3 regions of the Annamia dubia NIES-4383 genome follow, and region 2 is predicted to be linked to each of the others. Evidence: predicted binding sites of a transcription regulator. Region 2 holds the regulator's gene; each other region holds the start of a gene.
What was found. Region 2 encodes NtcA, which controls nitrogen genes in cyanobacteria. Its sites were predicted from a motif close to TTTGTANCNNNNGNTACAAA; they were not measured.
Positions count from the first base shown of each region.

Region 1: a site for NtcA is predicted at 2,160-2,179, ahead of Anndu_RS00095 (ammonium transporter). Genes of this name have one in related genera too.
Region 3: a site for NtcA is predicted at 9,119-9,138, ahead of Anndu_RS05730 (SAM hydrolase/SAM-dependent halogenase family protein). Genes of this name have one in related genera too.

Region 1 covers NZ_AP025630.1:17,879-28,978, reverse strand. The annotation lists gene gyrA (DNA topoisomerase (ATP-hydrolyzing) subunit A) at 1-797, opposite strand, end outside; gene fmt (methionyl-tRNA formyltransferase) at 1,070-2,080, shown strand; gene Anndu_RS00095 (ammonium transporter) at 2,264-3,829, shown strand; gene Anndu_RS00090 (ammonium transporter) at 4,050-5,522, shown strand; gene Anndu_RS00085 (IS630 family transposase) at 5,688-6,749, shown strand; gene Anndu_RS00080 (SGNH/GDSL hydrolase family protein) at 6,889-7,644, shown strand; gene Anndu_RS00075 (ribonuclease R family protein) at 8,012-10,258, shown strand; gene Anndu_RS00070 (DUF3153 domain-containing protein) at 10,348-11,100, shown strand, end outside.
Region 2 covers NZ_AP025630.1:503,711-514,810, forward strand. The annotation lists gene Anndu_RS02470 (PAS domain S-box protein) at 49-4,866, shown strand; gene ntcA (global nitrogen regulator NtcA) at 4,877-5,554, opposite strand; gene fabI (enoyl-ACP reductase FabI) at 5,826-6,602, shown strand; rRNA gene Anndu_RS02485 (16S ribosomal RNA) at 7,069-8,554, shown strand; tRNA gene Anndu_RS02490 (tRNA-Ile) at 8,680-8,753, shown strand; tRNA gene Anndu_RS02495 (tRNA-Ala) at 8,758-8,833, shown strand; rRNA gene Anndu_RS02500 (23S ribosomal RNA) at 8,988-11,100, shown strand, end outside.
Region 3 covers NZ_AP025630.1:1,256,416-1,267,515, forward strand. The annotation lists gene Anndu_RS05685 (homocysteine biosynthesis protein) at 1-614, opposite strand, end outside; gene Anndu_RS05690 (hypothetical protein) at 969-1,115, shown strand; gene Anndu_RS05695 (CmpA/NrtA family ABC transporter substrate-binding protein) at 1,110-2,459, opposite strand; gene Anndu_RS05700 (sensor domain-containing protein) at 2,506-5,463, opposite strand; gene Anndu_RS05705 (sll0565 family protein) at 5,834-6,187, shown strand; partial or broken gene Anndu_RS05710 (septal ring lytic transglycosylase RlpA family protein) at 6,444-6,719, opposite strand; gene Anndu_RS05715 (5-formyltetrahydrofolate cyclo-ligase) at 7,396-7,959, shown strand; gene Anndu_RS05720 (slr1957 family protein) at 8,163-8,483, shown strand; gene Anndu_RS05725 (chemotaxis protein CheW) at 8,546-9,052, opposite strand; gene Anndu_RS05730 (SAM hydrolase/SAM-dependent halogenase family protein) at 9,206-9,985, shown strand; gene Anndu_RS05735 (hypothetical protein) at 9,989-10,795, opposite strand; gene Anndu_RS05740 (O-linked N-acetylglucosamine transferase, SPINDLY family protein) at 10,979-11,100, opposite strand, start outside.

The sequences.
Region 1 (11,100 bases), 490 kb from region 2:
GTTACAATAATTGCTTCTTTATTAGGGCGGCCTTTATGTTCAATTGTTTGAATTTCCGCCACTCCTCGCATGGTGATTGAGCCACGCCCCGTTAAATAAGCGTCTTTAATGCCACCACGACCTAAGATATGCGCACCTGTGGGGAAATCAGGCCCGGGTATATATTGCATTAATTCTTGAACGGTTAACTCAGGATTGTGAATCAGAGCAATTACCCCGTCTATTAATTCTCCCAAATTGTGAGGAGGAATATTGGTGGCCATGCCCACCGCAATGCCAGAAGAACCATTTAACAACAGTTGAGGAACTCTGGAAGGTAGCACCACAGGCTCTTGTTGTGAACCATCGAAATTATCAATAAAATCAACAGTTTCCGACTCAATATCCTGTAATAAAGCATCGGTGGCCAAAGACTGTAAACGACACTCTGTGTAACGCATAGCGGCGGGGGGATCGTTATCCACCGAGCCAAAATTACCATGACCATTAATCAGAGGATTGCGCATGGAAAAATCCTGAGCCATCCTCACTAAAGCATCATAAACCGCCGTATCACCGTGGGGGTGATATTTACCTAAAACTTCCCCTACTACCCTCGCACATTTACGGAAAGGGCGATCGGGGGTCAAACCGAGTTCATACATAGCGTATAAAATGCGGCGGTGAACGGGTTTTAAGCCATCCCGTGCATCAGGTAAAGCCCGACCCACGATCACACTCATGGCATATTCAAGGTAAGATCGAGACATTTCCCCACTGAGATCCGTGGGAATAATTCGTTCTTCTGTGGTTGTCATAGAAATAATAAACTCCGTCTCAATAAAATTTTCTAATTAAGGACTAAAAAAAATTAATCTACAAGGATTAAAATAGGGGATTTTTTTTGATTTTTCCCTTTTTCATTTTAACATAAAGATGTATAATTTTTGATTTTAATTTTCCTTAAAAAATTTAGGTTTTTTTTTGATTTAATTACCGAAAATTTGGATTGAACAAAAATTAAAATTCTGTGATAAAATTAAAGATCATAAATTACTTAATTTTAACTTTAAATATTCTTAGATTAATTATGCTCAAAATCATTTTTTTTGGTACACCGCAATTTGCTGTTCCTACGTTAAATTTATTATTAGAAAATCCTAATTTTGAAGTTAAAGGAGTGGTAACACAACCAGATAAAAAACGAGGGCGAGGCAATGAAATGTTGCCCTCTGATGTTAAAAAAGTGGCTTTAAATCATAATTTACCTATTTGGCAACCTATTAATATTAAAAAAGATCAAGAAACGATTAATCAATTAAAAGAAGTTAAAGCTGATGCTTTTGTGGTGGTGGCCTATGGTCAGATTTTATCACGAAAAATCTTAAATTTGCCCCGTCTGGGTTGTATTAATTTACATGGTTCAATTTTACCGAAATATCGAGGGGCCGCGCCTATTCAATGGTGTTTATATGATGGGGAAAATATAACGGGAAATACTACTATGTTAATGGATCGGGGCATGGATACGGGTGCAATGTTATTACAGGATCAACTTTCTATTAATATTTTAGATAATGCCGATCAAATTGGGGAAAAATTATCTTACAATGGTGCTAATTTAATGTTAGAAACTTTATTAAAATTAGAAAAAAATGAAGTTAAACCTATTGCTCAAGATCATAATTTAGCGACCTATGCTAGTTTAATTAATAAATCAGATTATGAATTAAATTGGCAAAGATCGGCCTTAGAATTACATAATCAAGTTCGGGCTTTTTATCCCCATTGTGTGAGTTATTTTCGGGAAAAACAAGTAAAAATTATGCAAACTATTCCCCTAAATCAAATAATTTTAGATCAATTATCACAGGAATATCAATCTTTAAAACAACAATGTTCTGATCTTACACAATTAAATGGAGAAGTTGGAGAAATTGTCGCTATTATTAAAAAATGGGGGGCAATTATTAAAACAGAAGCAGATTATTTATTATTAAAAGAAGTTCAATTATCAGGGAAAAAAGTACAATCAGGTTGGGATTTTGTCAATGGTTGTCATTTAAAAATAGGGGAAAAATTTGTAACAATGGACAGTTGATCATATACACAAAACAATTGTTGATTCTTGAAGCCTAAATTATTAAAATATAGCAAAGTAATAGATTTTTGATCTTCACACAGTATTAAATGATACAGACAAATATTTTAAATTTAGAGAATATTCTAAAAATTACCAACTCTAACTTTGCTCGATCAAATTCACGTTTAAGGATAATCAATAATGTTAAAAGGTATTCACCATCAAAAAAAAATTATTTCTGGCAACAGGAAAAAGTCACAATCAAATAATTCTTTTTCCTTTGCACAGGATAATTATTTAAAATCTTTACAAAAAATCTTTAATTTCTTTTCACCTTATTGGTTCGCTTGTATTCCTTTAAGTGCAATTATTTTTATTGTCTGGGGTAGTGCTATTCATGCCCAAACACCCCCCGAAACTTTAACACCCGAAGAAGCTCTCGCACAGTTACAGGGTACGGTTAATGCACTTTGGGTTCTAGTAGCCTCGATCCTTGTGATCTTTATGAATGCCGGTTTTGCCATGTTGGAAACTGGCTTTTGTCGTCAAAAAAATGCGGTTAACATTTTAGCCAAAAATTTAATCGTTTTTGCCTTAGCCACTATGGCTTACTGGACGATCGGCTATTCTTTGATGTTTGCCCAAGGTAATGCGGTGATCGGCTTTGGAGGCTTTTTCCTCAGTGGAACGGCTGAAACATACGGTTTAGCACCCTTTCCCGAAGGTTTACCCGTCCCTTTGCATTTCCTTTTCCAATCTGCTTTTGCAGGGACGGCCGCTACCATTGTCTCAGGGGCAGTGGCTGAAAGAATTAAATTTTCTGAATTTTTAATTTTTAGTCTGCTCCTAGTAGGTGTTGCCTATCCCATTACCGGACATTGGATCTGGTGGTCTGGCGGACTTCTTAATCAAATTTCTTTTTTAACTGATGGCAGTGGTAACACCATGGGAGTTAAAGATTTTGCCGGATCTTTAGCTGTTCACTCCGTTGGCGGTTGGGCGGCCTTAGTGGGTGCGGCACTTTTAGGGCCTAGAATGGGCAAATATAGCGCAGATCGCATCAATGCTTTACCCGGCCATAATATGAGTATCGCCACTTTAGGCTGTTTAATCTTATGGGTATGTTGGTTCGGCTTTAACTCCGGCTCAACTTTAGCGGCCAATGAGTCCATCGCCCATATTGCCGTTACAACTAACTTAGCGGCCGCCATCGGTGGCATCGTAGCCACAGCAACTTCTTGGCTCAAAGACAAAAAACCCGACTTATCCATGATTATTAACGGTATTTTAGCCGGATTAGTGGGTGTTACGGCCGGATGTGATGCGGTCACTTATTGGGGCGCAATCTGGATCGGAGCGATCGCAGGTTTAATCGTGGTTTTTGCCGTAAGTTTCTTTGATAAAATGCACATTGATGATCCCGTAGGTGCAACCTCAGTTCACCTTGTTTGTGGCACATGGGGAACATTTGCCGTAGGTTTATTTCATCAAGATCTAGGCTTATTCTACGGCGGAGGCATCAATCAGTTAATCGCTCAGATTTTAGGTATTTTAACCGTTGGTGGCTTCACCGTAGCCTTTAGTTTTGGCGGTTGGTATGTACTTAAAACTGTTTTTGGCATCCGAGTTTCTCAAGAGGAAGAACATAACGGCTTAGACGTTGGAGAACACGGCATGGAAGCTTATAGTGGCTTTGTCAAAGAGTCCGATGTTCTGTTTAGCGGTTCAGCCACAGGTATTAGTGGTATTGACAAAAATTCAGTCTAAACATAATTAGTTTAAAAAACTAACCTTTAAAGTCGGAGATTTTTAAAATCCCCGACTTTTTGATTTTTGGTGTGAGGGTAAAATCATAGATCTTTGGGTTTTATTGATTAAAGATTTCTAAATGAATCAATTGTAACAGTTTATCTAGTTGAAAAGTGTTGTAATACTTTCCTAACTGACATCAAGATAATCTTATTAGGCTTCAAGCCTTGATTTTGACATGAAAAAAAAAACCTTTGTAATCGGATTATTGACTTTAATCTTCTTCAATTTATTTAATTCTAATGTTCTAGCTCAAACCTTAGATCCAGAAGCGATCCAAGCGGCCTTAGACAACGCTCAAGAATCGGCCGATACTGCTTATATGTTAATTTGTACCGCCTTAGTTTTATTAATGACTCCGGGATTAGCTTTTTTCTATGGTGGTTTTGTTTCCAGAAAAAATATTCTTAATACTTTGATGATGAGTTTCCTTTTGATGGGTATTGTGGGCGTAACTTGGCTCTTATGGGGTTATAGTTTGGCTTTCGCCCCCGGAAATCCCATCATTGGCGGTTTAGAATGGAGTTTACTTAACTTTAAACTTAATTTTAACGATTTATTTTTAAGCACGAAAGACTATTTACCCCATTTCCCCTACGAAGATGCCCTCAAAGCGGCCGATCCTGAATATGCGGATCTGACTTCCTACGCACCAACTATTCCCCATTTAGCTTTTATGATGTATCAGGGGATGTTCGCCATTATTACCCCTGCCTTAATTTCCGGTGCGATCGTGGAAAGAACCACCTTTAAGGCTTATACTTTATTTGTAGTATTATGGTCAACTTTTGTCTATTGTCCCCTCGCTCACATGGTTTGGGCGAAAGGCGGTTTATTCGGTTTAGCCGGAGGTTTAGGGGCTTTAGATTTTGCTGGGGGGACTGTAGTACATATTGTTTCAGGTGTTTCGGCCTTTGTAGCGGCCATTATGATCGGGCCTCGTAAAGCTTATCCTACTAGGTTATCAGCCCCCCATAATGTACCTTTTATCCTTTTAGGCGCAGGTTTACTGTGGTTTGGTTGGTTTGGCTTTAATGCGGGAAGTGCTTTAGCTTCGGGTAGTTTGGCCACCGTTGCCTTTGTAACTACTAATACGGGGGCGGCCTCTGGTTTAATCACTTGGTTAATTTTAGAACAAATTTTAAGAGGAAAACCCACCGCAGTGGGAGCGGCTTCGGGTGCTGTGGCAGGGCTAGTGGGTATTACCCCAGCGGCCGGTTTTGTCCATCCTTTAGCGGCCATTATTATCGGTAGTTTAACGGCGGTTTGTTGTTTTTTTGCCATTAGTTTTAAAACTAAACTGGGCATTGATGATGCCTTAGATACTTACCCTGTGCATGGTGTGGGGGGTACAGTGGGAGCGATTTTAGTTGGTATTTTTGCGATGAAATCAATTAATTCCTTAGGTAGTGGTTTAGTTGACGGTAATGTGAAACAATTATTAATTCAAATTGCGGCGATCCTTCTTTCTTATCTAATTGCAATTGTGGGAACATTTATTATTATTAAAATTGTAGATGCAACAGTTGGTTTACGACTCAAACCGGAAGCGGAAATGCAAGGTTTAGATATTAATGAACATGGTGAAGAAGGTTATGGTGAAGAATTTGCAGGTGGAATTAGTCAATTTAATGCTATTAATCAAGACTAATTTTAATAGTAAATCTTTCCTCTTTAAATCTACTTTGTGATCAAAGTAGATTTTTTTTGACAATTGATCAATAATGATTAACAATAATGATCAGTTGACAGTTGATACCATTTACAAAAAGTAAGTTCAGGGTTAGTATAGGAATAAATTAACAGGAGCAATAGTATGTCAGGAATATCAAAAATAGAAGTAATTGAATCAGCAGATACACTAAAAAATCTCATGAAACAACAAAAAACAGCTTTGAATTTTGCCAAAGTTCAAGCTTTATATCTTTGGAAAATTCAAGTGGCTGAAACGATCAGATACTTAGCGGTAATGATGGGGCGTAGTGAGAGAACAATTTACGAATGGTTTCACTTATATAAGACGGAAGGATTAGACGCATTATTACAAGAACATAATAAAACAGGAAGACCAAAAAAACTAGAGCTAGAAACAGTTGCTCTGGTCAAAAAAGAATTAAGTGAGCCTCAAGGATTTAACAGTTACCAAGAAATAAAAATATGGTTATTTACTTGTCAAGATATTGAGATAAGTTATACCACAATACATCAATTAGTGAGATACGAATTAGGGGCAAAATTAAAAGTACCACGTCCTTATCATGAGTATCAAAATGAAGGGGTAATATCCGTATTTAAAGAGTATTTACCCATAAGATTAAAAGGCATAATAGCTCAAATAAAAGAGAAATGGGGTGATACTAAAAATATTTGTTACTGGTGTCAAGATGAAACTAGATTAGGTTTTAGAACAGAATTAGGAAGGAAAATAACTTTAAAAGGAGTCAAACCAGAACAAGAATTACAATGGCATTATGACTATTATTATCTTTATGGATTAATCGAAGTAGAAAATGGCAAAAGTTTTTTCTATGAACTATCTCATTTTAATAGTGAATGCTTTGGTAAATATTTAACAGAATTTAGTAAAGAATATCCCGATGAGGTTCATATAATACAGTTAGATAATGCACCCTGTCATACTGCCAAAAAGTTAGAAGTACCTGAGAATATAATTTTGTTATTTCAACCACCTTATTGTCCAGAAGTAAATCCGATTGAAAGACTGTGGTTATATATCAAACAACAGTTAAAAAATATCTGGTTTAAGAACTTAGATGATGTCAAAAATAAAGTAGCTAATATCTTAAATAATTTACAAGAAGATTTTATCCTGTCTTTAGCAGGTTGGGATTATATTGTTAATGCTTTATCTGTGTAGCTACTTTTTGTAAATGGTATGACGAGTAAGAATTGACAATTGTTAAACCAATTAAAATTATGAATTTTAAATTTTAATGTTTTACAAACGGTTTCCAATTTGGGCTTTAATTTCAGTGATAACAAATGTGATCTTATTGATGACATTTGTTTATCTTTGGCAACGTCAAAATTATTTTTCTTTATCTGAAGTGATCAAGTCTTCTGTTAATAATAATCAAGTGATAACTGCTAATGCTGAAAATACCCCCCAACTAGGAGAACGTCATTATTTGAATTATCAACAATGGTTTGATTTATTAACTCAAGAAGCCAATCGAATAGCCCAAGAAAAACCAGAAAATTTGAATATATTATTGGGTGATTCTATTAGTTTATGGTTTCCGGCTCAATTATTACCACCCGATACAATTTGGCTTAATCAAGGTATTTCTGGAGAAACTTCAAGGGGTTTATTAAAAAGACTAAATATCATTGATCAAACTAGGCCTCAAAAGATTTTTATTATGATTGGAATTAACGATTTAATTCAAGGAATGAAAGATGATACTATTGTTGCTAATCATTTATTAATTATTCGTTATTTACGCAAAATACACCCTAATAGTGAAATTATTGTTCAATCAATTTTACCTCATGGAGGAAAAAATGCGACTTGGGAGGGCAAAGCCAAATTATTAAAAATACCTAATCAAAGAATTAAAAAAATTAACCAAAGATTAAAGAAAATTGCTAAGTCAGAAAATGTTATTTTTTTAGATTTATACCCTCTTTTTAGCGATCAAAATGGCAATTTAAGAATGGAATTTTCTAGTGATGGCCTCCACCTTGCCCCAAGTGGCTATGAGGTTTGGCGTAGCACTTTACAAGTGATGAATTTAATTTCAATTAATTAAAACCTCTGATTAATTCTTAATTTTAATTTTGAACTAATCAACCCAATTAATCAAAAATTAGCAAAAAACAGATCAAGGTGAAGACTTACCATGATCAGCCTCGAAGGTAGTTATTGACATCAATCTAACTGAAAATAGATTTGGGATTGTGATCATTTATTGCTAAAACTTGACCAGACCATGTAAAATAGAATCAAATTTTATTGTTAAAGAATGCTCAAAAATATTCATGACTTAATAGCTAACTCAAAGAACATTATCACCTCGTTCCGCCGTGAGTTCCTTTTCTTTTAGCTAAAGAGAAAGCCAAACCTTAACAATCAAATTTTAAACCCCAACAAATTTAACTATTTAAGGATCTTGTTAGATGGATTTTTCAATCGCTACAATCCTCTCTCATTTTAGTGGCGACAAGTTAGTCGCAGGTAAAGTTCTCGAAAAAAAACTAGGATATGATGATGAGGAAACTACTCAAAAATTACAGATCGCCCTAGATATTTTAGAGCGACTTGGCGTTTTAACTAAAGACCGAGGTAAATATCGGCGAGTTCAAGCCTCTGATGTGGTGGAAGCTAAATTACGTTGTTCTAGTAAGGGCTTCTGTTTTGGCATCCAAGATCAAGAGGATGCTGAGGATATTTACATCAAAGAAAGTCATTTAAGTAATGCTTGGAATGGCGATCGAGTTTTGGTTAAAATCATTAAAGAAGGTACGAGAAGACGCTCTCCAGAGGGCGAAGTTATGTTAATTGTCGATCGGGCTAATCCTTCTTTATTGGCCACTGTGAAGCAAAATAACGGCAATTATCGAGCTATTCCCCTTGATGATCGTCTTTTATTTGAATTAAATTTAGAAAATAATGATGAGTCTTTAGCTAAAGCAGTTGAACATTTAGTTCATGTTTCGGTTAAGCGCTATCCTTTAGCTCAGTATCCTCCTATTGGCGAAGTTACCAAAATACTCGGTAGTGATGCGGAAGAAGCGGCCGATACTGATATAGTTTGCTGTAAACATGACTTGCCCCATGTTTTTCCTGAAAAAGTAATCGCTCAAGCTCAAAATTTACCCAATAAAATTGAGCCAAGTGAACTCAAAAAACGCCTAGATTTAAAACATTTACTCACTTTTTCTATTGAAAATGACAATCATAGTTCATTTATTGAAAATGCTTTTTCAGTGGAAACAAAAGAGGATGGTAACTATCAAGTTACGATTCATATTAGTGATGTTGCCCATTATATTGAACCTGATTCAATCTTAGAGCGAAATGCTCAAAAAAGAGGCACAACTATTGATTTAAAAAGTCAATTTTTACAAATTTTTCCTGAACAAGTAATTGAAAAATGTGCTTTAGTTCCGGGGAAAAATCGGTTAGCTATTTCTATTTTTCTAACATTTAATTCTAAAGGGGAAATAACAGCATTTGCCCTCGAACCTACTGTTATAAATGTAGATTATCATTTAACTTTTAAACAGGTTCAATCACTTTTAAAAAATCCCGATGAACTTGATCCTAGTATGATTCTGTTAAAGGAATCATTAAGTTATTTATTCCTCAATCTTTGCCCCTTATTAAAAGTAGAAAGATTACAGAGAGGAAGCTTTGATTTAAGTTTAAATGATTTTACCTCGCCCTTTAAAGATGAAGGCCGTTGCGCAGCGATTATTGTTGATTCTTCCGTACCCATTAGATCGAGTTTAACGGAATTAGTAATTATTGCACAAAAAAAAGTAGCAGAACATTTAGTTGCGTTGAATGTTCCCGCTATTTTTTGCACCCAAGCCGAACCTGATTTTGAGAATTTAGAGGACTTATTAAAATTAGCAAAAAATTTAGATTTAGATGTAGAATTAGAACCTGAAGCGGATATTTTTCCTAATCATTTTCAACATTTTACTCAAGAATTTAGTAAATCAAATCATCATAAAGTTCTTAATTTTATGCTACTTTCTAGCATTAAAGCGATGAAATATAGTACCCATCAGGGGAATCATTTTGGCTTGGCTTATGATAGCGCTTATGTTCATTGTATTTCCCCTGGCCAACGCTATGGAGATTTATTAATTAATCGGGTGATCAAATCAATTTTTGAACATGGTAGAGATCGCCGTAGTAGTGTATCGAAAAAAGGTGTTAATTTAAGGGATAATAGCGCTTATGAGCAAATTAATTGGAATGTGCTTCCTCCCCTAATTCATGGAGAATTTGAAGAATATTTCCATCGGATTATTCCCCATTTAAACGATCGAGAAAAAATCGCCCAAGATGCGGAAAAAGATCTACAAGGCTTAAAGAAAGTCGAGAAAATGAAAGAGCGCACGGGTAAAATTTTTCAAGGTTTAATTACTGGTGTACAATCTTACGGTTTCTTTGTCGAAATTGAGGATTTATTAGTAGAGGGATTAGTTCATGTTTCTTCCTTAAAAGATGACTGGTATGAGTTCAGAGCGCGCCATAGTTGTCTAGTAGGAAGAAAGAACCGAATTGCTTACCGTCTGGGGGATACGGTCGAAGTTGAAGTTAAAAGTGTTGACTATTATCGTCAACAAATAGATTTAGTAACTGTGCGTGGAGGTAGCAGTGCTAAAGATGAATATTTAGAAGACGAGTAAATTAATTGATAGTTGATAATTAATAGTTGATAATTAATAGTTAATAGTTAAACAATAACAAATAACCAATAACAAATAATAATAAAAAAATGACTAAAAAAACTTTTAAATTTAACTGGATTTTTGCTATATTTATTAGCATTGTAACCTTATTAACAGGCTGTGTTAATTATGATGTGGGCATTAATATTAAAGGACAACATCAAGGTGCAATTGTTCAACATATTCAACTATCAGAACAATTTACTAATTTTAGTCAAGATGAAGCTAAACAATGGTTAAAAAGTATTGAAAATCGCACGAAAAATTTACAAGGTAAAATTAAAAGAATTGCTAATAATGAAATTGAAGTAATTATTCCTTTTAATAATGGTAAAGAATTGGCTCAAAAATTCAATCAATTTTTCGATCCTGAACAATCAAATAATGAACAAATCAAGGATAATCAAGAATTAGAATGGTTAGCCCTCAATTCCCAATTATCTATTACTCAAAATAATTTAATTGTAGTAGAAAGAAATAAAATTAATTTAACTGTTGATTTAACAGGATTAGGGGTATTATCAGAAGAAGGAAACTTAATTATTAGTTCAGGATCATTAGTGAATTTAGGATTACAATTAAATACACCTTGGGGAGCTAAAATTATTAATAATGGTGAAAATTTAACACCTACTTTAAACGAAGAAAATCAAAGTTTATCATGGCAACTTCAACCCGGCCAAATTAATAAAATAGAAGCAGTTTTTTGGTATCCTAGTTATCTAGGAATTGGCACAATTTTTATTATAATTTTTGTTTATTTCGGTTATCTAATTAGATATAAATTTAAAATAGGAGCG
Region 2 (11,100 bases):
TTAATATCCCTAAAATCTTTAACTCAAAGAATGAAATCTGTTAATCTTATGTTGTCATTACAACTAGAACAATTGAAAAATAATTTTGTGATGGTCACTTTTGATACTTCAATTCTTGATGCAATTACAATTATGACCAATACATCTTTTGTTGTTGATTTGGAAGAAAAATCAATTATCAATCAAGTAAAACCTAGTTGTATTTTAGTCATGGAAAATAATCATTTACAGGGATTAATTACCCAAAAAGATATTGTTAATTTAACAGCCCAAGGTTTTAATTTAGAACAATTAAAAGTTCAGGATATTATGACTAATCCAGTTATTAGCTATTATCAAGATCAATTAACATCAATTACTCAATTAATTGACTTAATGGAAAGTTGTCAAATTTGTCATTTACCAATTTTAGATCATAATAATCAACCCATTACAGTGATTACTCCTGATAGTATTAGAAAAACTTTAAAAACTCCCGAACTTCTTAAAACTCGTTATGTTAATGAAGTTTTAAATAGTGAAGTTATTACGGCAAGAAAACAAGAACTATTAATTACGATTGTTAAATTAATGGTTGAATATCAAGTTGATTGTATTATCATCACGGAAAAAAATCAATTTAATCAACCTATTCCTGTTAGTATTATTACGGAAAAAGATATAGTTGAATTTCAAAAAAGAAGATTAGATTTTACAAAAATTAAAGTAGGGGAAGTAATGACAAATTGTTTCAATTTAACCTATCCCCATGAATCACTTTGGACAGTTCATCAAATGATGTTAGATCATCAACTTAGGCATTTAATCGTAGTAGATCAAAGCGGAATTTTAAAAGGATTGATCACACAAACTTCAATTTTACAAGCAATTAATCCTTTACAATTATATGAAATTATTAATAATTTACGGGAACAAGTTCAACAATTAACAATAGAAAAAAATCAATTATTAGAACAATTAAATCAAAATTTACAACAAAAAGTTGATCAACAACATAACATTTTACAAATTCAATCAAAACAGGAGAAACTATTATCTGATATTGCTTTCAGGATTCGTTCATCTTTAGATTTACAAACAATTTTACAAACCGCCGTTAATGAAGTTCACGAACTTTTAGGCACCGATCGAGTCTTAATTTATCGTTTTAAAGAAGATTGGTCAGGAGAAATTGTAGTGGAAGCTTTTAGTAAGCCTGAATATTCCGTAGTTAATCAAATTATTAGGGATTTATGTTTTGAAGAACAATGTACAAAACATAAATATAATTACGTTAAATGCAAAGCTATTTCTAACATTTATCAAGCCAATTTAAGTGATTGTTATATTAAATTTTTAGAAAAATTTAAGATCAAAGCAAATTTAGTTATTCCTATTATTATAGATGATAAATTATGGGGGTTATTAGTTGCGCATCAATGCGAGAAATTTCGTTATTGGTTAGTAGAAGAAATGGATTTTTTAGAAAATTTATCAATTCAGTTAACAATTGGCATTAAACAAGGGATGTTAATTGAACAATTACAACTGGCACAACAAGAATTAAAAATTAAATATGAACAGGAACACTTAAAATATGAAAAAAGTCAATTTATCCAAGCACAATTAAGTTATATTTTAGATGCTAGTCTCAATGAAATTTATGTCTTTAATCCTCAAACTTTTAAATTTGAATATGCTAATCAAGGAGCTTTAAAAAATTTAGGCTATGAGTTAGCAACCTTAAAGAATATGACCCCTTTTGAATTAACTCAAAATTTAACCATAGAGCAATTTGAAGCCAACATTAATTTATTAATTGACCAACAACAATCTATCGTTATTTTTGAGACAATTCATCAAAGAGCCGATCAAACTTCCTATCCCGTTGAAATTAATTTACAGTTAGTAAAAATTGGTGATGATAGGGTATTTTTAGCCATTGTTTTAGATATTACAGACAGGAAAGAAAAGGAAAAAGAATTACATAATTTTATTCAAAAATTAAATTATCATACTGATAATTCACCCCTAGCCACCATTGAATGGAGTTTAGGCTCAAAAGTAGCAAGATGGTCAAAACAAGCAGAAGTAATTTTTGGCTGGTCAGAACAAGAAGTTTTCAATAAAAATTGGAATGATTGGCATTTTGTTCATCAAGAAGATCTCAAATCCGTTGAAGAAATAATTACCAATTCATTAAATACAAATACCATTCATTTTATCTGTAATAATCGTAATTATACAAAAGATAATCGGCTGATTTATTGTCAATGGTATAACTCAATTTTAAGGGATCAATTTGGTCAAGTTGTCTCCATTCTTTCCCTTGTTCAAGATGTTACGGAAAAACAAAAAATTGAACAAGCTTTAATCGAAAGTGAACAAAAATTTAGGGAATTAGCTGAGAATATTAATCAGGTATTTTTCCTCACTGATTCTACTCGAAAAACGCTTTATATTTCCCCCGCCTATGAAAAAATTTGGGGTCAATCTTGTGAAAGTTTATATCAAAATTCTTTATCTTGGCTTGATTCTATTCATCCCGAAGATCGACTCACAGTTATTAACAATACACAAAATGGATTTGAAACTGGACAACAAATTAATCAAATTTATCGTATTATTAGACCTGATGGTAATATTCGTTGGATTCACGATCGCACTTTTCCCGTTTTCAATGAACAGGGACAACTTTATCGAGTGCCGGGCTATGCAGAGGATATAACTGAGCGTAAAGAGAGTGAAGAATTATTAAAACGCCAATTTGAAAAAGCCCTACTCTTAAGGAAAATTACCAATGAAATCCGTCAAAGTTTAGATCCTGAAACGGTTTTTCAAACTGCCGCTTCTGAATTAGGGAAAGTTTTTAAAAGTAATTATTGTACTATTTTTACCTATATTAATGATCCTGAACCTCATATTTTATGCGTATCTGAGTCTTTAAATGGAAATTATCCCTCTTTAATTGGTTTAAAAATAGCAGTTGAAGGCAATCCCCATTTACAACAAATTATCTCAGAAGATCGAGCAATTTGTGCTTCTAACGTCTATGATTGTCCTTTATTACAGCCAAAAAAAGAGTTTTTAGAGGCATTGGGAATTAAATCCTTATTAGCGATCGGGACTTTTTACCAAGGTCAGATCAACGGTGCGATCAGCTTGGATCAGTGTGATCGCTACCGTCATTGGACAGAAGATGAAATAGAATTATTAGAAGAAGTGGCCGCCCAGTTAGGCATTGCGATCGCCCAGTCAAAACTCTTAAAACAAGAAAAAATCCGTTTAGAGGAATTAGCCCTCAAAAATGAGGCTTTACAACAAGCCCGACAAGAAGCCGACAATGCCAACCGAGCTAAAAGTGAGTTTTTAGCCATGATGAGCCATGAAATTCGCACCCCCATGAATGGGGTGATCGGCATGACAAATTTATTATTAGACACCTCTTTAAGTGAACAACAACAGGATTTTGTGGAGACAATTCGTAATAGTGGAGACGCATTATTAACTATTATTAATGATATATTAGACCTATCAAAAATTGAATCAGGAAAACTAGAATTAGAGAAAAATCCTTTTAATTTACAAGATTGTATTGAAGGTGTTTTAGACTTATTTGCCCATCAGGCCGCCCAGAAAAAATTAGGCTTAGGTTATTATTGGGATTTTTCCATTCCTAAAATACTCATTGGAGATGTTACTAGAGTTCGCCAAATTTTAGTTAATTTAATTGGTAATTCCCTAAAATTTACCGAAAAAGGTGAAATTATTTTAGCTATTTCTAGCCCTAGTTGTAATCCTAATACCTGTGAATGTGAAATTAAATTTACCGTTAAAGATACAGGAATAGGTATATCTGAAGAAGGGCAAAATAAACTGTTTAAATCATTTTCTCAAGTTGACTCTGGCCGCAATCGAAAATACGAAGGGACAGGCTTAGGCTTGTCTATTAGTAAGCGTTTAGCAGAATTAATGGGTGGACAAATGTGGGTAGAAAGTGAACTAGGAAAAGGCTCAACTTTTTCCTTTACACTCATGAGTAAAATGAATTATTGTGAACAAGAAGTAACTTTTAATTCTGAAATTTTTAAGAATAAACAAATTTTATTTATCGGGGAAAATTCCCTCATTCGTAATTTAATTACTCAACAAATTGCAAAATTAGGTATGATTTATACTGAAACAAATACAGTTAATCAAGCCTTAGTAATTCTCGCTCAAAAACAAGATTTTGACGTAATTATTTTTGATTGTCAAGATTTTAGTTTAGACAATTTAGAGACAATCAAAACCATCAAAAATAGTCCTAAAACTTGCCATTTTCCTATTATTATTTTAAATGCTTTTACCCATCTTTCAGATTCAATAAAATCTCAACTAAATTTAAAATATATTTTAACTCAACCAATTAAACAATCTAACCTTTATGAAATTTTCTTACAAATATTCAACGTCAATCAAACTCAAAACTCTTTAAATTCTTCTTTTGTTGCGACTATTTCTGAGGAAAACAATTATAATTTAAAAATATTAGTAGCAGAAGATAACAAAGTAAATCAGAAAGTTATTTTATTAACACTCAATAAACTCGGCTATTCAGGGCAAATAGTAGGTAATGGATTAGAAGTAATTAACGCTTTACAAAAACAATCCTACGATTTAATCTTAATGGATATGCAAATGCCTGAAATGGACGGCTTAGAAGCTACTCGTTGGATTCGTGAACATTTTGACGATTCAACTCAACCTTATATTATTGCCATGACGGCCAATGCGATGGAAAGCGATCACCAAATTTGTTTAGAGGCCGGAATGAATGACTATCTCAGTAAACCTCTTAAAATAGAGGCTTTAAAAGAAGCTTTATTAAAGATTATTAACTATTAATTAGGGTTTATTAAGTAAACTGTTGACTTAAAGCCACCGGATTATGAACTGTTATTTTCTTCTTATAAATAGAAATCATATTATCCTGCCTTAGATCCCCTAATAACCTTGTCACCGTGACACGGGTAGAGCCAATGGCCTCAGCGATCGCCTGATGAGACAACTTTAAATCAATGCGGATCCCCTCATTGGTGGGAATGCCGAAATCACGACATAAAATTAATAAAAAACTCACCAAACGTGATCCCATATCCCGATGGGCTAATGTTTCAATCATCATTTCCGTCTGTAAAATCCGAGAAGACAACCCCTTTAACATCAACATAGATAACTCAGGATGTTCATTTAAAGCCTTTTCCACATGATCGATCGGCGCCGATAACAACTCCACTGGAGTAAAAGCCACCGCATGATAAAAGCGATCGGATCTTTGCCCCGTCACCAAAGACAACACCCCAAACACACTATTTTCCCGCAATAAAGCCACAGTAATCTCCTCCCCCGCCTCATACACTCTCGATAACTTAACCGCCCCCTTCATCAAAAAATAAACCTTTTCCGCCGGATCCCCCGGAAAAAAAATCGTTTTACCACGCTCATAAAATTCCACCACCGGAGGATAACCACCACTACTGATTTGACGAAAAACCGTTTCTAAAGTTGTTTCTGAAATTACTGAAAGACTCATGGGGATTCACTCAAAAACTGGAAAAATTAAATAAAAAATCAAAAAATTATTTTTTAGCTATCTTAAACTAGCATTTACAAAATAACAAGATATGCGCCATTTTTGCTTAAAAATACTGATCAAAAAATAACAAACTTAAGCTACTATCCACTGCTCCCAATCCCCAAAAAACCTTTCAATCCCTAAATTCGATTGCTATTGACAAAACAATGATAAAATTCTACTCACCATCCTAACAAAAAACATTATTTTTTTTCATTATATAAAAACTATGTTAGATTTAACCGGAAAAAATGCCCTTGTCACAGGCATTGCCAACAACCGCTCCATCGCTTGGGGCATAGCCCAACAACTCCATCAAGCTGGGGCTAATATTGGAGTCACCTATTTACCAGACGAAAAAGGACGCTTTGCCAAAAAAGTAGGAGAATTAGTAGAACCCCTTAAGCCTACAGTCTTCTTACCCTGTGACGTTCAAAACGATCAACAAATAGCCGAAACCTTTACCGAAATTGGCAAAATTTGGGATAAAATTGACATCCTGATCCACTGTCTAGCCTTTGCCAACAAAGACGACTTAACCGGAGAATTTATTAACACCAGCCGAGAAGGATTTAAAACCGCCCTAGACATCAGTAGTTACTCCCTTACCAGCCTCAGCAAAGCCGCCGTTCCCCTTATGACAGAAGGCGGGAGCATCGTCACCCTATCCTATTTAGGGGGAGTCAAAGTGATCCCCAACTATAATGTTATGGGTGTAGCCAAAGCCGCCCTAGAAATGAGCGTACGTTACCTTGCCTCAGAACTAGGCCCTAAAAACATTAGAGTTAACGCCATCTCAGCAGGCCCGATCCGCACCCTAGCCTCATCAGCCGTTGGAGGTATCTTAGATATGATCCACCATGTAGAAGCAACCGCACCCCTTCGCAGAACAGTTACCCAACTAGAAGTAGGTAACACCGCCACCTTTTTAAGTAGCGATCTAGCCAGTGGCATCACCGGACAAATAATTTATGTAGATAGTGGCTACGAAATAATGGGAATGTAAAACCCAATCAGATAAATTAACTTGCCCCAAGCTGAAATTGACTTGTATCAGATTTCAGCTTTTTTTTGTTTCATCGCACAACCAAAAAAATTTTCTAAAAAATTTTAAAACCCTATATTGCTTATAAATCAAGCTTTTTAACCACAAGCTTACCTAACAAATAAAAAAAATATTCTCAAAAAAAAGGAAAAAAGAGGAAGAAAAAGCTTGAAAGGCTTACACAGAGACAGAAAAAAGAAATTTGTCAAAAGTGTTGACAAAACCAAAGAGGTAGGCTATATTGATAAATGCGCGGTTGAGAGAGACAAACGAAGCCGAGCGCACCGAACCTAGACAAATCAATATATTGAAAACTTATTACTAGCCCTTAGTCAAACTAATTTAACAAAAAACTTGACTAAAGTCAAATTAAAAAAAGAGCTTAACAACTCAAACCAAAAACTAAACTTAAGAAATTAATTTAGTTAAAATGGAGAGTTTGATCCTGGCTCAGAACGAACGCTGGCGGCATGCCTAACACATGCAAGTCGAACGAGACCTTCGGGTCTAGTGGCGCACGGGTGCGTAACACGTGGGAATCTGCCCTTTGCTTCGGAATAACAGTTAGAAATGACTGCTAATACCGGATGATGTCGAAAGACCAAAGATTTATCGGCAAAGGATGAGCCCGCGTAGGATTAGGTAGTTGGTGGGGTAAAGGCCTACCAAGCCGACGATCCTTAGCTGGTCTGAGAGGATGATCAGCCACACTGGGACTGAGACACGGCCCAGACTCCTACGGGAGGCAGCAGTGGGGAATATTGGACAATGGGCGAAAGCCTGATCCAGCAATGCCGCGTGAGTGATGAAGGCCTTAGGGTTGTAAAGCTCTTTTACCAGGGAAGATTCTGACGGTACTTAAGGAAGAAGCATCGGCTAACTCCGTGCCAGCAGCCGCGGTAATACGGAGGATGCAAGCGTTATCCGGAATCATTGGGCGTAAAGAGTCCGTAGGTGGTTAGACAAGTCTGCTGTCAAAGGATGAGGCTTAACCTCATAAAGGCAGTGGAAACTGTAAAACTAGAGTGCGGTAGGGGTAGAGGGAATTCCCAGTGTAGCGGTGAAATGCGTAGAGATTGGGAAGAACACCAGTGGCGAAAGCGCTCTACTGGGCCGAAACTGACACTGAGGGACGAAAGCTAGGGGAGCGAAAGGGATTAGATACCCCTGTAGTCCTAGCGGTAAACGATGGAAACTAGGCGTAGGCTGTATCAAATCAGACTGTGCCGAAGCTAACGCGTTAAGTTATCCGCCTGGGGAGTACGGTCGCAAGATTAAAACTCAAAGGAATTGACGGGGGCCTGCACAAGCGGTGGAGCATGTGGTTTAATTCGAAGCAACGCGAAGAACCTTACCAAGACTTGACATCCGATGAATTTCTCTGAAAGGAGAAAGTGCCTTAGGGAGCATCGTGACAGGTGGTGCATGGCTGTCGTCAGCTCGTGTCGTGAGATGTTGGGTTAAGTCCCGCAACGAGCGCAACCCTCGTCCTTAGTTGCCATCATTAAGTTGGGAACTCTAAGGAGACCGCCGGGGAGAACTCGGAGGAAGGTGGGGATGACGTCAAGTCAGCATGCCCCTTACGTCTTGGGCGACACACGTACTACAATGGTAGGGACAAAGGGTAGCCAACTTGAGAAAGTGAGCGAATCTCAGCAAACCCTACCTCAGTTCAGATTGCAGACTGCAACTCGTCTGCATGAAGGAGGAATCGCTAGTAATCGCAGGTCAGCATACTGCGGTGAATCCGTTCCCGGGCCTTGTACACACCGCCCGTCACACCATGGAAGTTGACCACGCCCGAAGTCGTTACTCTAACCGAAAGGAGGAGGATGCCGAAGGCAGGGCCAATGACTGGGGTGAAGTCGTAACAAGGTAGCCGTACCGGAAGGTGTGGCTGGATCACCTCCTTAAAAGGAGACCTCTTGTCAGGGAAAAGTAAGAAAGCTAGAACTGACAACAAAACAAAGGTCAGGCAAGGGCAGTAATCAAGTTTTCAATAGATTAGGTCGGCAGATTAGGTCGGGTACGACCAAAGGGGCTATTAGCTCAGGTGGTTAGAGCGCACCCCTGATAAGGGTGAGGTCCTTGGTTCAAGTCCAAGATGGCCCACTAAGGGGGTTTAGCTCAGTTGGTAGAGCGCCTGCTTTGCAAGCAGGATGTCAGCGGTTCGAGTCCGCTAACCTCCACCAAAAGAACCTTCAGCACCGTTTTTTTTAATTGTAAAAAACGAATGCTGGGTGTTAAATCCAGTCAAGAACCTTGAAAATTACATAGAACTAAAATAAGTCAGAAAGAGTCGAAACAGAGTAACAAAAAAACTCAAAGAACGAAACTCAAAAAACAGGTCAAGCTACAAAGAGCTAACGGGGAATACCTAGGCACACAAAGGCGAAGAAGGACGTAGTTACCGACGAAACGCTCCGGGGAGCTGGAAACAAGCATCGAGCCGGAGGTATCCGAATGGGGAAACCCCTTGTACGACCCACTGAATCCATAGGTGGGAACGAGCGAACCTAGTGAACTGAAACATCTTAGTAACTAGAGGAAGAGAAAACAAAACAGTGATTCCCCAGTAGCATGAGACGAAGAGGGAAGAGCCTAAACCAATGTCTAAGGAGATTGGGGTCGTGGGACACTCAAAACGGCTTAAAACAGTTAGACGAAGTAGTTGAAAGCTACACCAAAGAAGGTGAAAGTCCTGTAGTCGAAAATTGAATTAAGTTAGAGTGAATCCCGAGTAGCACGGAACTCGTGGAATACCGTGTGAATCAGCCAGGACCACCTGGTAAGGCTAAATACTAATGTGTGACCGATAGTGTAAAGTACCGCGAGGGAAAGGTGAAAAGAACCCCGTTAAGGGAGTGAAATAGAACATGAAACCGTTAGCTTACAAGCAATGGAAGGACGATTAAACGTCTAACCGTGTGCCTGTTGAAGAATGAGTAAGCGACTTATAGTCAGTGGCAGGTTAAGTTAGAGAACGAAGCCAAAGCGAAAGCGAGTCTGAAGAGGGCGTAGAGTCACTGATTATAGACCCGAACCCGGTGATCTAACCATGTCCAGGATGAAGCTTGGGTAAAACCAAGTGAAGGTCCGAACCGACTAATGTTGAAAAATTAGCGGATGAGGTGTGGTTAGGGGTGAAATGCCAATCGAACCCGGAGCTAGCTGGTTCTCCCCGAAATGTGTTTAGGCGCAGCGGTTAAAGTAAGACTGGGGGGGTAAAGCACTGTTTCGTCACGTATCGCGAGAGCGGTACCAAAGTGAGGCAAACTCAGAATACCCCAGAGGAATTAACCAGTAAGACGGTGGGGGATAAGCTTCATCGTCAAGAGGGAAACAGCCCAGACCACCAGCTAAGGTCCCAAAATAATAGCTAAGTGATTAAGGAGGTGGGAGTGCATTGACAACCAGGAGGTTTGCCTAGAAGCAGCAATCCTTAAAAGAGTGCGTAATAGCTCACTGGTCAAGCGCTCCTGCGCCGAAAATGAACGGGGCTAAGCTATTTACCGAAGCTGTGGGATTTAGTATAACAACAAATCGGTAGGGGAGCGTTCTATATGGGGTGAAGCATTAGCGGTGAGCAGATGTGGACTGTATAGAAGTGAGAATGTCGGCTTAAGTAGCGAAAATATATGTGAGAATCATATACCCCGAAACCCTAAGGGTTCCTCCGCAAGGCTCGTCCACGGAGGGTTAGTCAGGACCTAAGGCGAGGCTGAAGAGCGTAGTCGATGGACGACGGGTCAATATTCCCGTACCCTTTTTAATTGAAGCAGGAGGACGGAGAAGGAATCAAGTGGCTAGGTGTTGGAATACCTAGTGCAACCATTCGAGGTGATGAGGTCTGGAGAAAACAGACTGAGCTAAGGTGGGAGTCCGACCCTCTAAGGAGGGGAAGTGCTATGATTTCAGGCTTCCAAGAAAAGCCCTAAACTTCATAAATTAGAAAGGCCTGTACCCGAAACCGACACAGGTAGGGAGGTAGAGAATACCAAGGGGCGCGAGATAACTCTCTCTAAGGAACTCGGCAAAATGACCCCGTAACTTCGGGAGAAGGGGTACCCCCTGAGAGGGGGTCGCAGTGAAGAGATCCAGGCGACTGTTTACCAAAAACACAGGTCTCCGCCAAGTCGTAAGACGAAGTATGGGGCTGACGCCCGCCCAGTGCCGGAAGGTTAAGGAAGTTGGTCAGGAGCAATCCTGAAGCTAGTGACCGAAGCCCCGGTGAACGGCGGCCGTAACTATAACGGTCCTAAGGTAGCGAAATTCCTTGTCGGGTAAGTTCCGACCCGCACGAAAGGCGTAACGATCTGGATACTGTCTCGGAGAGAGGCTCGGCGAAATAGGAATGTCTGTGAAGATACGGACTACCTGCACCTGGACAGAAAGACCCTATGAAGCTTTACTGTAGCCTGGAATGGTGTTCGGGCTTCTTGTGCGCAGGATAGGTGGG
Region 3 (11,100 bases), 750 kb from region 2:
GAAATTGCCCCCGTATTAGAATAAACTGCATTACCTAAACGGGGTTGTAAAGGGCCTAAATAGGTATATAAAAGGCGATCGCCACCATTAACACCTACGATAAAATTCTGATATAAATTACGGGGATTATAGAGATAACATTGATTAATTGTTTCTTTATTAATGGTGGTTTCAAATGATGAACGGGGGTAACAATCTGTTACTTGTCCTAACGCTTTTAATTGAAGATTTTTGCCCCTTATTAAATCCTCAATCACATGACCTCCCCCCCTTTCTAAATAACTAAAATTTTGACGATTTTCTATTTCTGGAACATCCCCACTATCTACCATCATTGTTGCTCCCAAATAGAGATCAACCGCCCCAAAACCAGCATAAGCCGGAACGCCATCTAACCAACATTGACGTATTTTGATCGGTGGATCTGTATGGCCTAAATTAATCATTAAACCGGAAGATTCCATCGGTTCAAATGTTCCGGTACAAATCACATCCACCTGTTTAAATGCTTCTTTAACGGTGATTTCTTTTAATTTTTCTTTCAACTGTGCCACAGTCCAAACTGTTATTTTACCTGTGTTAATTTTGTCATTAATTTCGGCAATAGTACGCATTTTTTTTATTAATAATAAAATTTAAAATCTAAAAATTATACACTATTTTAATTTGTTTATTTTACCCTGACTCCCTCAAGGCTTATCACAAAGGCAAGATGGGATTATTTAAAAGTAAATTATTTCAAATTATTTAAGATTAGGAAAGCAGAGATCAGGGGTAATAATTATGTAAACAAAAATTAAGAAAATTTTTGATCTGCGCAAAAAATGCACAAAGAAATAATATAAGTAAATATAGCAATAAAAATTTAAGACCCAACTATAATTTCTCCTTATGAATGATTTTAACTTGTAATTTTCTGTTAAATTTATTTTAGTTATTTATTTATTTTTTTGACTGAGGTAACGAAGATGAGTATTAAAGTTATGTGTCAAGTTAAACCCAGAAAAACCATTTTATCGGAACAATTAAATCTGCTTTTTAATGAATGTGAGGAATTAATGAATGTGATCACTCAATATTTACTTGAAAATAAAGAAAAGTTAAATAAATTATAATTCTCTGGGGAATTGTTTTAAATATTTAACTGGATCACTAGGATCAAATGTTCTTTGATCAACGAAAAATTCCGAAGGTTCAATTTTGATCCTTTCAGTGGGGATTTTTATTTTTAAAGCTTGGGCGACTTCTTCATATATTTTCCAAGCGTAAACTTTTTTTAATTTATAATCTGCATTTTTTGGATATTCTGAAAGGTTAATATTTTGCCAACGAATTAATTGAGTTAAAAACCAAATTCCATGAGATAACCAAGGAAAATTAGCGTGATCTTTGTCTTGAAAATAATCCGTATTTTGATGATGAAATACATAAAAATCCGTCATTAAATCTTGGCGAATTTGCTCATCAAAACCTCCATATAGATAGTTTTCTGATAATGATTTTTGAATTAAATTAACATCTAAGTTTAAATAATTTTGATTAGCTAAAATTTCTCCTAAATAAGTTTTTGTTTGGCTTTGATCACAGTATTGACAGGCTTCTAACACCGATGCAACTAAAGCCCTCGCCGTGGCTGGATATTGATCAAGCCAAGGGATCATCGTGGCTAAAACGCTTCCGGGGTGGCCTTTCCAAATATTTTTACTCACGGAGGCACAAAAAGCCTGTTGATTGGTGATTGTTTCTCGATCCCAAGGCGCTTCGCCACAATAACCATTAATTGATTTATTTATGAGGTTTTGCAGGATTTGTGAGTTGTTAATTTCTAGCCAGTTAATTTCCTGTTTGGTGCGGATGCCAATAGTTGAGAGCCAATAGCGGAATAAATAATAATTATTAGAATTGAGGCTATCTATGCCATAAGTTAAAGTTTGCTCTCTTTGACGCAGATCTTGACGAAAATCTTTAGCAAATTCTAAAAAGTTGAAATAGTCTCTCACGGGACGAATTGAGCGATCCCATGTTTGGCGATCGAGTACAATTGAACTGCCATGACGGTGTAAGACCATTAAAATACTCATGGGGGTATAATTTTGGGAAAATTGGGCGCTAATGGGTACAGCGTAAGGAGTTTGAGCCACATCTAAACGATATTTTTTTAAACCTGTTTCTATTTCTGACCAATTAATGATTTTTTTTAGGGTAACATTTAAGCCATATTTCTGAAAAAAACCTTTTTCTTTTGCTATAATCAGAGGCATTGCTCCCATTACAGGATAATATCCTATGATTAAATTAGTTTTTTCTAATTGACCAAAATTGACCGCCCCATCAGGAAAGGGATCTTTAGGGGGTGTATTTTCGGAGGAAGATCGGCTAAAGTTAAAGCCTTGACAGCCAGAAAAGAGTAAACTGGCAGTGCTTAAACTGGTATATTTTAAAAAGTGGCGACGTTGCATGAAGTTTTTAATTGTTATTAAAATTGATTTTTTTATTTATATTAAATTATAAATCAGAATTAAAAAATTTTTCAATTTCTGAAGGTGGTAATGGTGGGGAAAATAAATATCCTTGGCCGTATTCACAGTTAATTAATTTTAATTTTTCTAAGTGAAAATTAGTTTCGATTCCCTCAGCAATTACATCCATTTCTAAAGTATGGGCTAGATTAATAATTGCTTCAACAATTGCTAAATTTTGGCCGGTTTCACTAATACGATTAACAAAAGATTTATCAACTTTTAAAGTATCAATGGGAAAACGATGTAAATAACTTAAAGATGAATAACCTGTGCCAAAATCATCTAAACTAATGGCGATATTTCTTTGTTTAATTTCTTTTAAAATATGGTTAGCTTTACCTTGATTTTCGATTAAAATACTTTCCGTAATTTCTACTTTTAAATTATGGGAAGATAATTGAGTTTTTGTTAAAATTTGATCAATAGTTTCCACTAAATTTGTTTGTTGTAATTGTTTGCCGGAAAGATTAACACTAACTTTTAAATGTTCAGTTTTAGGAAATTGTAATTGCCATGATTTCATTTGTAAACAAGCTTCTAAAATAATCCATTCACCTAATGGCACAATTAAGCCATTTTCTTCGGCAATTTGGATAAATTCGTAGGGAGGAAGTAATCCCTTTTTCGGATGTTGCCAACGAATTAACGCCTCAAAACCTGCTAATTTTTGAGTGCTTAAATTAATAATTGGTTGATAGTATAAAACAAATTCTTTGCGTTCTAATCCTAATCTTAAATCAGTCTCTAATTCTAAAAAATGACTAATTTGAATGTGCATTAAAGGATCGAAAATTTCATAACGATCTTTACCCTTTTCTTTTGCTCCATACATGGCCAGATCCGCATCCCTTAATAAGTCTGACCATTGCTCATAACCCGTAGAACTAAAGGCAATGCCAATACTCGCACTGGTAGTTATTTTTTGTTGTTCTAAATAGAATGGTAAGCTTAATTCATAATTAATTCTTTCGGCAATTACGGTGGCTTCTGTGATATTATTAATCGGGTCTAATAGAATGGTAAATTCATCTCCTCCCAACCGTGCTAAGGTATCAGAAGAACGCACAGACTTTTCTAATCTTTGGCCAATTTCTATTAATAAATAATCGCCTATTTCATGGCCTAAACTATCATTAATAATTTTAAATCGATCAATATCAATAAATAAAACCGCAAATAAATAATCGGGATCTCTTTTGCTTAATTTAAGACATTGTTCCACCCTTTCTTTAAATAAATTACGGTTATAAAGTCCAGTTAAACTATCATGAAAAGCATCATAAAGTAACTGTTCTTCTGCTTGTTTTCTTTCCGTAATATCCATTGCAGTTGATATTACTAACTTTCTTTGATCAGGTAATTTTCCCAAAGGGGCTGAATAAAAATTCCAAATTCTAATTTCTCCCGTTTTAGTATAAATATTATATTCCCCATTATCAATTTTATCTGTTAAATCATACAGTTTATTAATAATAAATTTTACTTCTTCTTTATGTTCTTGATAGGCTTTTTCTACCCAATCATTAATCATCGGAATATCTTGTTGAGTATAACCTGTTATTTGCGTCCAAACTTCATTAATTTGGATAACTTCCCCATCTTCAGCATAAATAATAATCGGAAAAGGAGCATTAATAATTGCTTTTTGAAAACGATCTTTACTCTCAATTACTTCCTGTTCTAATCTTTTTCTTTCCGTAATATCTATGGCTAACCCCTCAATAATAATTTCATCATTATCTAATTTTTTACTAATAGATCGATCATAAAACCAATGCCAATTTCCTTGGGCATCTTTAATGCGATATTCTATTTCAAAATGACTATTTTCTTTAAATTTTTCTATCACTTGAAACACAATTGGTAAATCTTCAGGATGAATTGAATTTTGCCACAAAAAAGGATCTTCATATAATTTTTCAGGGGAATATCCTAAAATAAATGTCACAAATGGTGAATAATAAATTCCTCCCCTTTTGCTTGAAAAACTATAAATAATAGCGGGTAAACCTTCCACTAATTTTTGATATTGATCCTTGCTATTTCTGAGGGCTTTTTCCATTAGTTTTCTTTCTTCAATTTCTATTTCTAATTGTTGTGTTCTTTGGTCAACTCGATCTTCTAATTCATTGTTTAATTTGATTAATTCCGTTTCAATTTGTTTTAATAAAGTAATGTCTCTCCCTACAGCTTGAAACTCAATAATTTCCCCTTTTTCATTAAAAAAAGCCCTATTTGTCCATTGATGCCAACGGAGATGGCCAAGGGCATTAATTACACGATGTTCATGGGTAACAACAGGTTTTTTTTTATTAAGAATAGCTATATTTTGATGTATTATAATATGATCTTCTTGGGGTATTAATGGGAAGAAATTATAACCAATTAATTCTTGTTTAGTTTTATTAAAATAACGACAATAGGCTTCATTAACAAAAGTTAATTTGCCATCGGGTAAAAAGCGACAAATTAATTCAGTTTGATCTTCAACTATTGCATCATAGAGACTTTCACTTTTTTTTAATTTAGTCTGTAATGTTTTTAAAAAATTGATAGACTTAAGATGATTAAAATACGATCTAAACATAATAATTGTTAACAAAATTATGATTAATATTAAGTATATAATATATCTTTGTGTCCAATTATTTTTAATTTGATAATTTTCGTTTAAGCCCGATCGCTGAACAATTTTGTTCATTCTCTCCACTACAAAACCAATGGGGTTTTCCTGAAAATTGACGTGATCAATTGAAGGAAAAACACTATATTTTGCTGGAAAATACCGAGGAACATTGGTGGTAATTTCTCTTAAATTAGTTAGTTGATTGTCTTGATTATAATTATAATTATTATTATTATTTTTAATAATTAAAAAATCGAAACAAATAATAATTATAAAAAAAATAATCAGAGCAATTATTTTAAAAAATTTAAGCATAATGAACTTTTAATTATTCGGCCAACGGAAAAATTTGATAACTGAATTAATCAACTTCTTGCACAAGTCAATAAAAAGTGATAACAATTGATCAAAACTATTAAAGAATTGATTTAATTTTGTTTTTTTTTATACTTTTTTGGCAAGATGTCTAATTTTGCTCTTTACAATCAAATTATAATCAGATTTTTGGTCATTGAACACAAATTGATCAAAATAGGGGGTGATCGCACTGCGATCACCCCACAAGGTCAATTATTTTCAGTTTTACCATTGATCTGCCTTCGTCAAATGGTAAAATTTGATTATCAGTCGACAATTGACAATTGACAATTAACAATTATTTAATCTTATTTTTGAATTATTAACAATGTCTGAAACTGAATCTTTAATTAATTTTGTTGAATTTGAAGAAACTTTAGAAGAAACACAACAGTCTTTAAATGCCCTTAAAGAGCGGTATTTTCAAGTTAAAGAAGCTTTAGAAACAAAGGAAGAATTACAACAACTTCAAGTTAAATTAACACAGGAAAAAAATCCAAAAGAACATCCTTTAAAAACACAATTACATCAAATTCAACAACAAATAGATCAAATAGAATTAACTTTAGAAAGTCGTCTTTTTCAATGGAATCAACTAGCTGAACCTTTTTGGTTAATTGTTCGTTTTCTCGGTTTAGGAATTGTGATTGGTCTAATTTTGGCTCATTTTCTTAATAATTAACCATAGATAAAATCAAGGTTTTTAAATCAGTTAATATTTGAAAAGTGATCATTAAAAATTAAAAAATTTTCAAGATTAACAAAAAAAATATGATCCCATTGGCTAATTAACAAATGATCAAAGTTTAAAGAATTAGCTAACAGGATCATAATTTTTTTTACTAATATAAATAGTTCAATCAATTGAACTAAGAATTATTTTTTACCCCCGATTTTAAAAACCCCGTGAAGGGGCTGGGGGTAAGCTCAAGGCCAAATTATAAAATGTCTAAACGAACTTGTGCCACTCCGTGATTAAACATTCCGATTTCCCTTGCGGCCTGAGCCGATAAGTCAATCAGGCGGTTGTTGACGTAGGGGCCTCGATCATTAATGCGTACGATCACTGAAAGCCCGTTAGTCAAATTTGTCACCCGCACTCTGGTATTAAACGGTAAAGAAGGATGAGCCGCCGTCAAAGCATTAGGATCAAAAATCTCCCCATTTGCACAAAGACGCCCTTCAAAACCCGGCCCATACCAAGAAGCCATGCCCGTAACCGTATTGCTAGGATTAGAAATATTGGGGGAATTAGAGGAAAAACTGTTATTGCTGGTGACTCTGGCCTTTGTTTGAGGGATTAAATTATCTTTTAAGATGAAGGCCGATGTAGATTGAGCCAATAAATCAACTTGTGAAACTTGGGAAATCTGATTTTTATTAAAATCATTAGTCACAGATGCCCTTTCAGACGCATCAACTGGACAAGAATTGAATACGCTAAAAAGTGAGGCTGTTAAGCACAGTCCAAATGATTTTTTATTCATAATAGCAGATGTTAAGTAGATGTTTTTTGATGATTGGGGTATGCAAAAGACAAACCCGAAATATAGATAGATTGTTTAACAAAATTTGACATAATAATAATGTTAAATTTTGTAACAATCTTTGCACCCGTAGAAGGGATGAGTTAAGTTAACTCAACTTCTAGTTTTAACATAAATTAATCAAAAGTAAAGATTGATGATCTTAATTTGTTAACTTTTGTTAATTAATTAATTTAATACAAATTATTATCTTTTACATCCGTATTATTACCCAAATTTAAGCAAAACTTCTATACATTGATCAAAATTCACTTACTTAAAATTTTTGTGTTTTGCATCCGTATTTGCACGGAAATTTGATTAAATCTTTATTAACCACTTAGATACAGAGGAAGGAAAAGCCTTGAATAAACTAGAGTTAAGGAAAAAATACCTAAAGAAAAGAAAATCTCTAACTATTGATGTTTGGAGAGAAAAAAGCGATCTCCTGTGTCAACACTTGAGGTCGACAGAAATTTTCCACAACGCCAAAACTATTTTGGCCTATTTTTCCATTAATCAAGAGCCAGACCTCAATTCTTTATTTTTTCTTAATAAAAACTGGGGTTTTCCCTATTGTGTCGCCAATCAATTACAATGGCACTCATGGCAGTGGGGAGAAAGCTTAGAAGTTGGTCAATATGGCATTCAACAACCCTTAAAAACCGCCCCCCTAATTAAAGTTGAAGAAATTGACTTAATTTTAGTTCCGGCGATCGCTTGTGATTATTGTGGTTATCGTTTGGGTTATGGCGGGGGCTATTATGATCGTTTATTTTGTCAAGATCAATGGCGATCGATCCCGAAAATTGGAATTATATTTGATTATGCCTATTTACCTCAATTACCAAGGGATCCTTGGGATCAAAAATTACAGGGAGTTTCTACAGAATCAGGTTTTTTAAAAGTAATAAATAATCAAGAATAAGTAATAAGTAAAAAATACAAGGTAAAAAGTTGATAGTTAACCAATGGGTAAATTTTAAGTTTTTTTACTTTTTAGATAAAAAAGTATAAATCAATTATAATGCAAAAAAGAATTATAGTTTTTTGAAATAATAACTTTTTATCAATTAATAATTGACATTGAATTAGTCTTGTTTTGAAGGTAAAAAAATGATCAAATTCAAAATCGAACATTTTTGTGAACAATGGATTGAAAAATGGTGTCAAGAAAACGGTTGGACAGACCTTTTTCTGGAAAGATGTAATAATTATTGGGCTTTTCCTCCGGGGGCGGTCATGCCAGAACCCATACCCCCTAAAACTTTACGCATGATTAAGGCTGAAAATGGCCTTTCTCCTGATGAAAAAATATGGTTATTACTAGCAGTAATTGTCACAATTATTAGTGTTATTTTGAGTATTTTGATTCATTCTCCCATGCCTCTAGTTTTAGGGTTTGCTTTTGATGCGATTACCAGCGCTAAATTAGAAATAGAAGACTTTTAGAAGTGTAATAAATAATCAGTAATAAGTAATAAGTAACTATTTTAAAATTACCAATTACAAAATTATTGATGAGGTGCAACTAGGCGATCAACATCTAATAAAAACACGGTTAAAGATTGATTTTCATTGGAAATAACCGTTACATGAGAAGCAATTTCTAATGTATCAACTTTACGATAAGACTCAGGTAAAAGTCTAATTTCAGAAACTAAAACATCAATTAAAGTAGGAGTTTCAAGGGAAACAATTGCAAAAGTTTCTCCTGCGGAATTTTTAGCTATTACTAAATAACCTTCTTGATCATCTTGAGAAATAAAAGGCTTTTTATAGAGACGTTGATAAAGATCAATAACTGTTATTTCTTGATTATCTAAATGGGTAATACCCATTTCAGTTAAACCACTACTATAAATATGGGTATATTTAATAACTTTTTGCACAAAATTAATAGAAAAAGCCACATTTAATTGGCCAATGGGAAAAACAACTAACTTTAAAGTAGAAGTTTTTTGGCGTTTTTTGTCTTGATTAGAATCGCTCGTGTGATAATTAAGAGTTGAACTATTCATAAATTTTAAGCATCAAAATTTAGCAAAAGTGGATTAAAAATAATTTAACAAATGGGGAGGATTGTGGTTGTTAATATGGCTACCAAGATCCTAACATAAAATCGTGCTAAAATATTCTGAAGAATCATAAATAACCAATAAAAAATAATAAATATGTCTATTATTACCTTATTAACTGATTTTGGGTTAGCAGATTATTATGTAGGAGTAATGAAAGGGGTGATTAAAAAAATTAATTCTGATGTTTCATTAATAGATATTAGTCATGATATTCCACCTCAAAATATTATTGCGGGAAGATTTTGTTTAATTAATAGTCTGGCATATTTTCCCGATCAAACTATTCATTTAGTTGTGATAGATCCGGGGGTAGGAAGTAACAGAAGGGGCATAATTATTAAATATCAAAAAGGTTATATTATTGTACCTGATAATGGTTTAATTAATGGGATTTTTGAAGAAGAAGAAATAATCGAAATTATAGAAATTAAAAATTGCCAATATTGGTTAAGATCAGATCCTAGTTTTACCTTTCATGGGCGAGACATTTTTGCACCTGTGGCGGCCTATTTAGCTAAAGGAATACCCTTAGATTATTTTGGGGAAAAAATCGATCGTGCTAGTTTAATCAAAGATCAATTTTTCCCTTATCAATTAACGGATCAAGGTATCATTGGTTATCTTCAATATATAGATCATTTTGGCAATTTAATTACTAATATTCCGGCTAATTTACTTAAATATAAATCTTGGAAAATAGTGATCAATAATCAAGAAATTATGAACTATAATACTTATAATGATGGAGAAATTAATCAAATTATTTCCTTAATAGGTAGTCATAATTTCTTAGAAATAGCAGTTAACCAAGGTAATGCACAAAAAATTTTAAACTTAAAAATTGGGGATCAAATTGAATTATTTTTCACCTAAATTTTAATCTTTTTCAGGAGGAATAATACTTTCGATCTCCCCTTCAGGGGTTAGCATAACTTTTCCACCAATATTTTCGATCGCAGTAATCGCTTTTTGACGAGTTTGCTCATCATAAGCTCCATTTAAAACCATGAGCCAAGCACTAAATTGAGCCATTTTACTATCAGGATTGTTCTCTAAAAATTCAGCAGTTTTAGCAAAAATTTTCGATAAAGATTGACTTTCTTGATCTGTATATAAACCTGCCCATTCAGATGCTTTTTTAAAAGATTCTTTCCCATTTTTACTATCACCTAAAAATAATAATTCATCCACTGCTTTATAACGCCAAATATAATAAGCACCCAGAGGAACTTTTGGATTTAATAATTTTAATTTATCATTCATAATAGCCACAGATCTTTCAGGCTTTCCTGCATAAATTGAGCTACTAGCTGATAGATAAAAATAGGCTTCTAAAAATTTTGGATCTCGATCTAAAATAATTTCAAAATATTCCGGTGCTAGATCATAATTACTTAATTTTCTAGCAGGATCATCCCCAAAATATTGAGCAAAATTTAGAAAAATCCAATCAGCATATAAATTATTAAAACCAAAAGTAGGGAAATTATTTAAGATTTTTAATTTGGTTTCTTCTAGTTTAACCGCTTTTTCTACTTCTGTTTTTGATAATTCTTGATCAAGATGTTTAATTTTTTTGAGATAATCATTTTGTAAATAAATTAGGGTGATCGCACTGGCTAAAATAATTAAAATATTAAAAGTAAAATTAAAAGACAATTTATTTTTTAAAGTTAACATCATTTTCATTTGTCAAAACCTCTTTTGATTGTAAATTATGTGATAACTGTCATTTTGTAGAAAAGTATCATGTTAAGTCTCTACAAATTTTATTATTAAATATTAATTATTAATTGTCAATCTATATAAATATTAAGAATATCAAACTAATAATTAATTATTATGATGTATCTATCAATTTATTACTTAATCTTTATTAATTAGTAATAAATTTTGCCACATTTGTTGATAAGCTTTTTCCATTTCTTGAGTAAATTGTTTGGCATTCCATAAAGGTGATCTTTGTTTAGCTTGATGTAATTTCCATT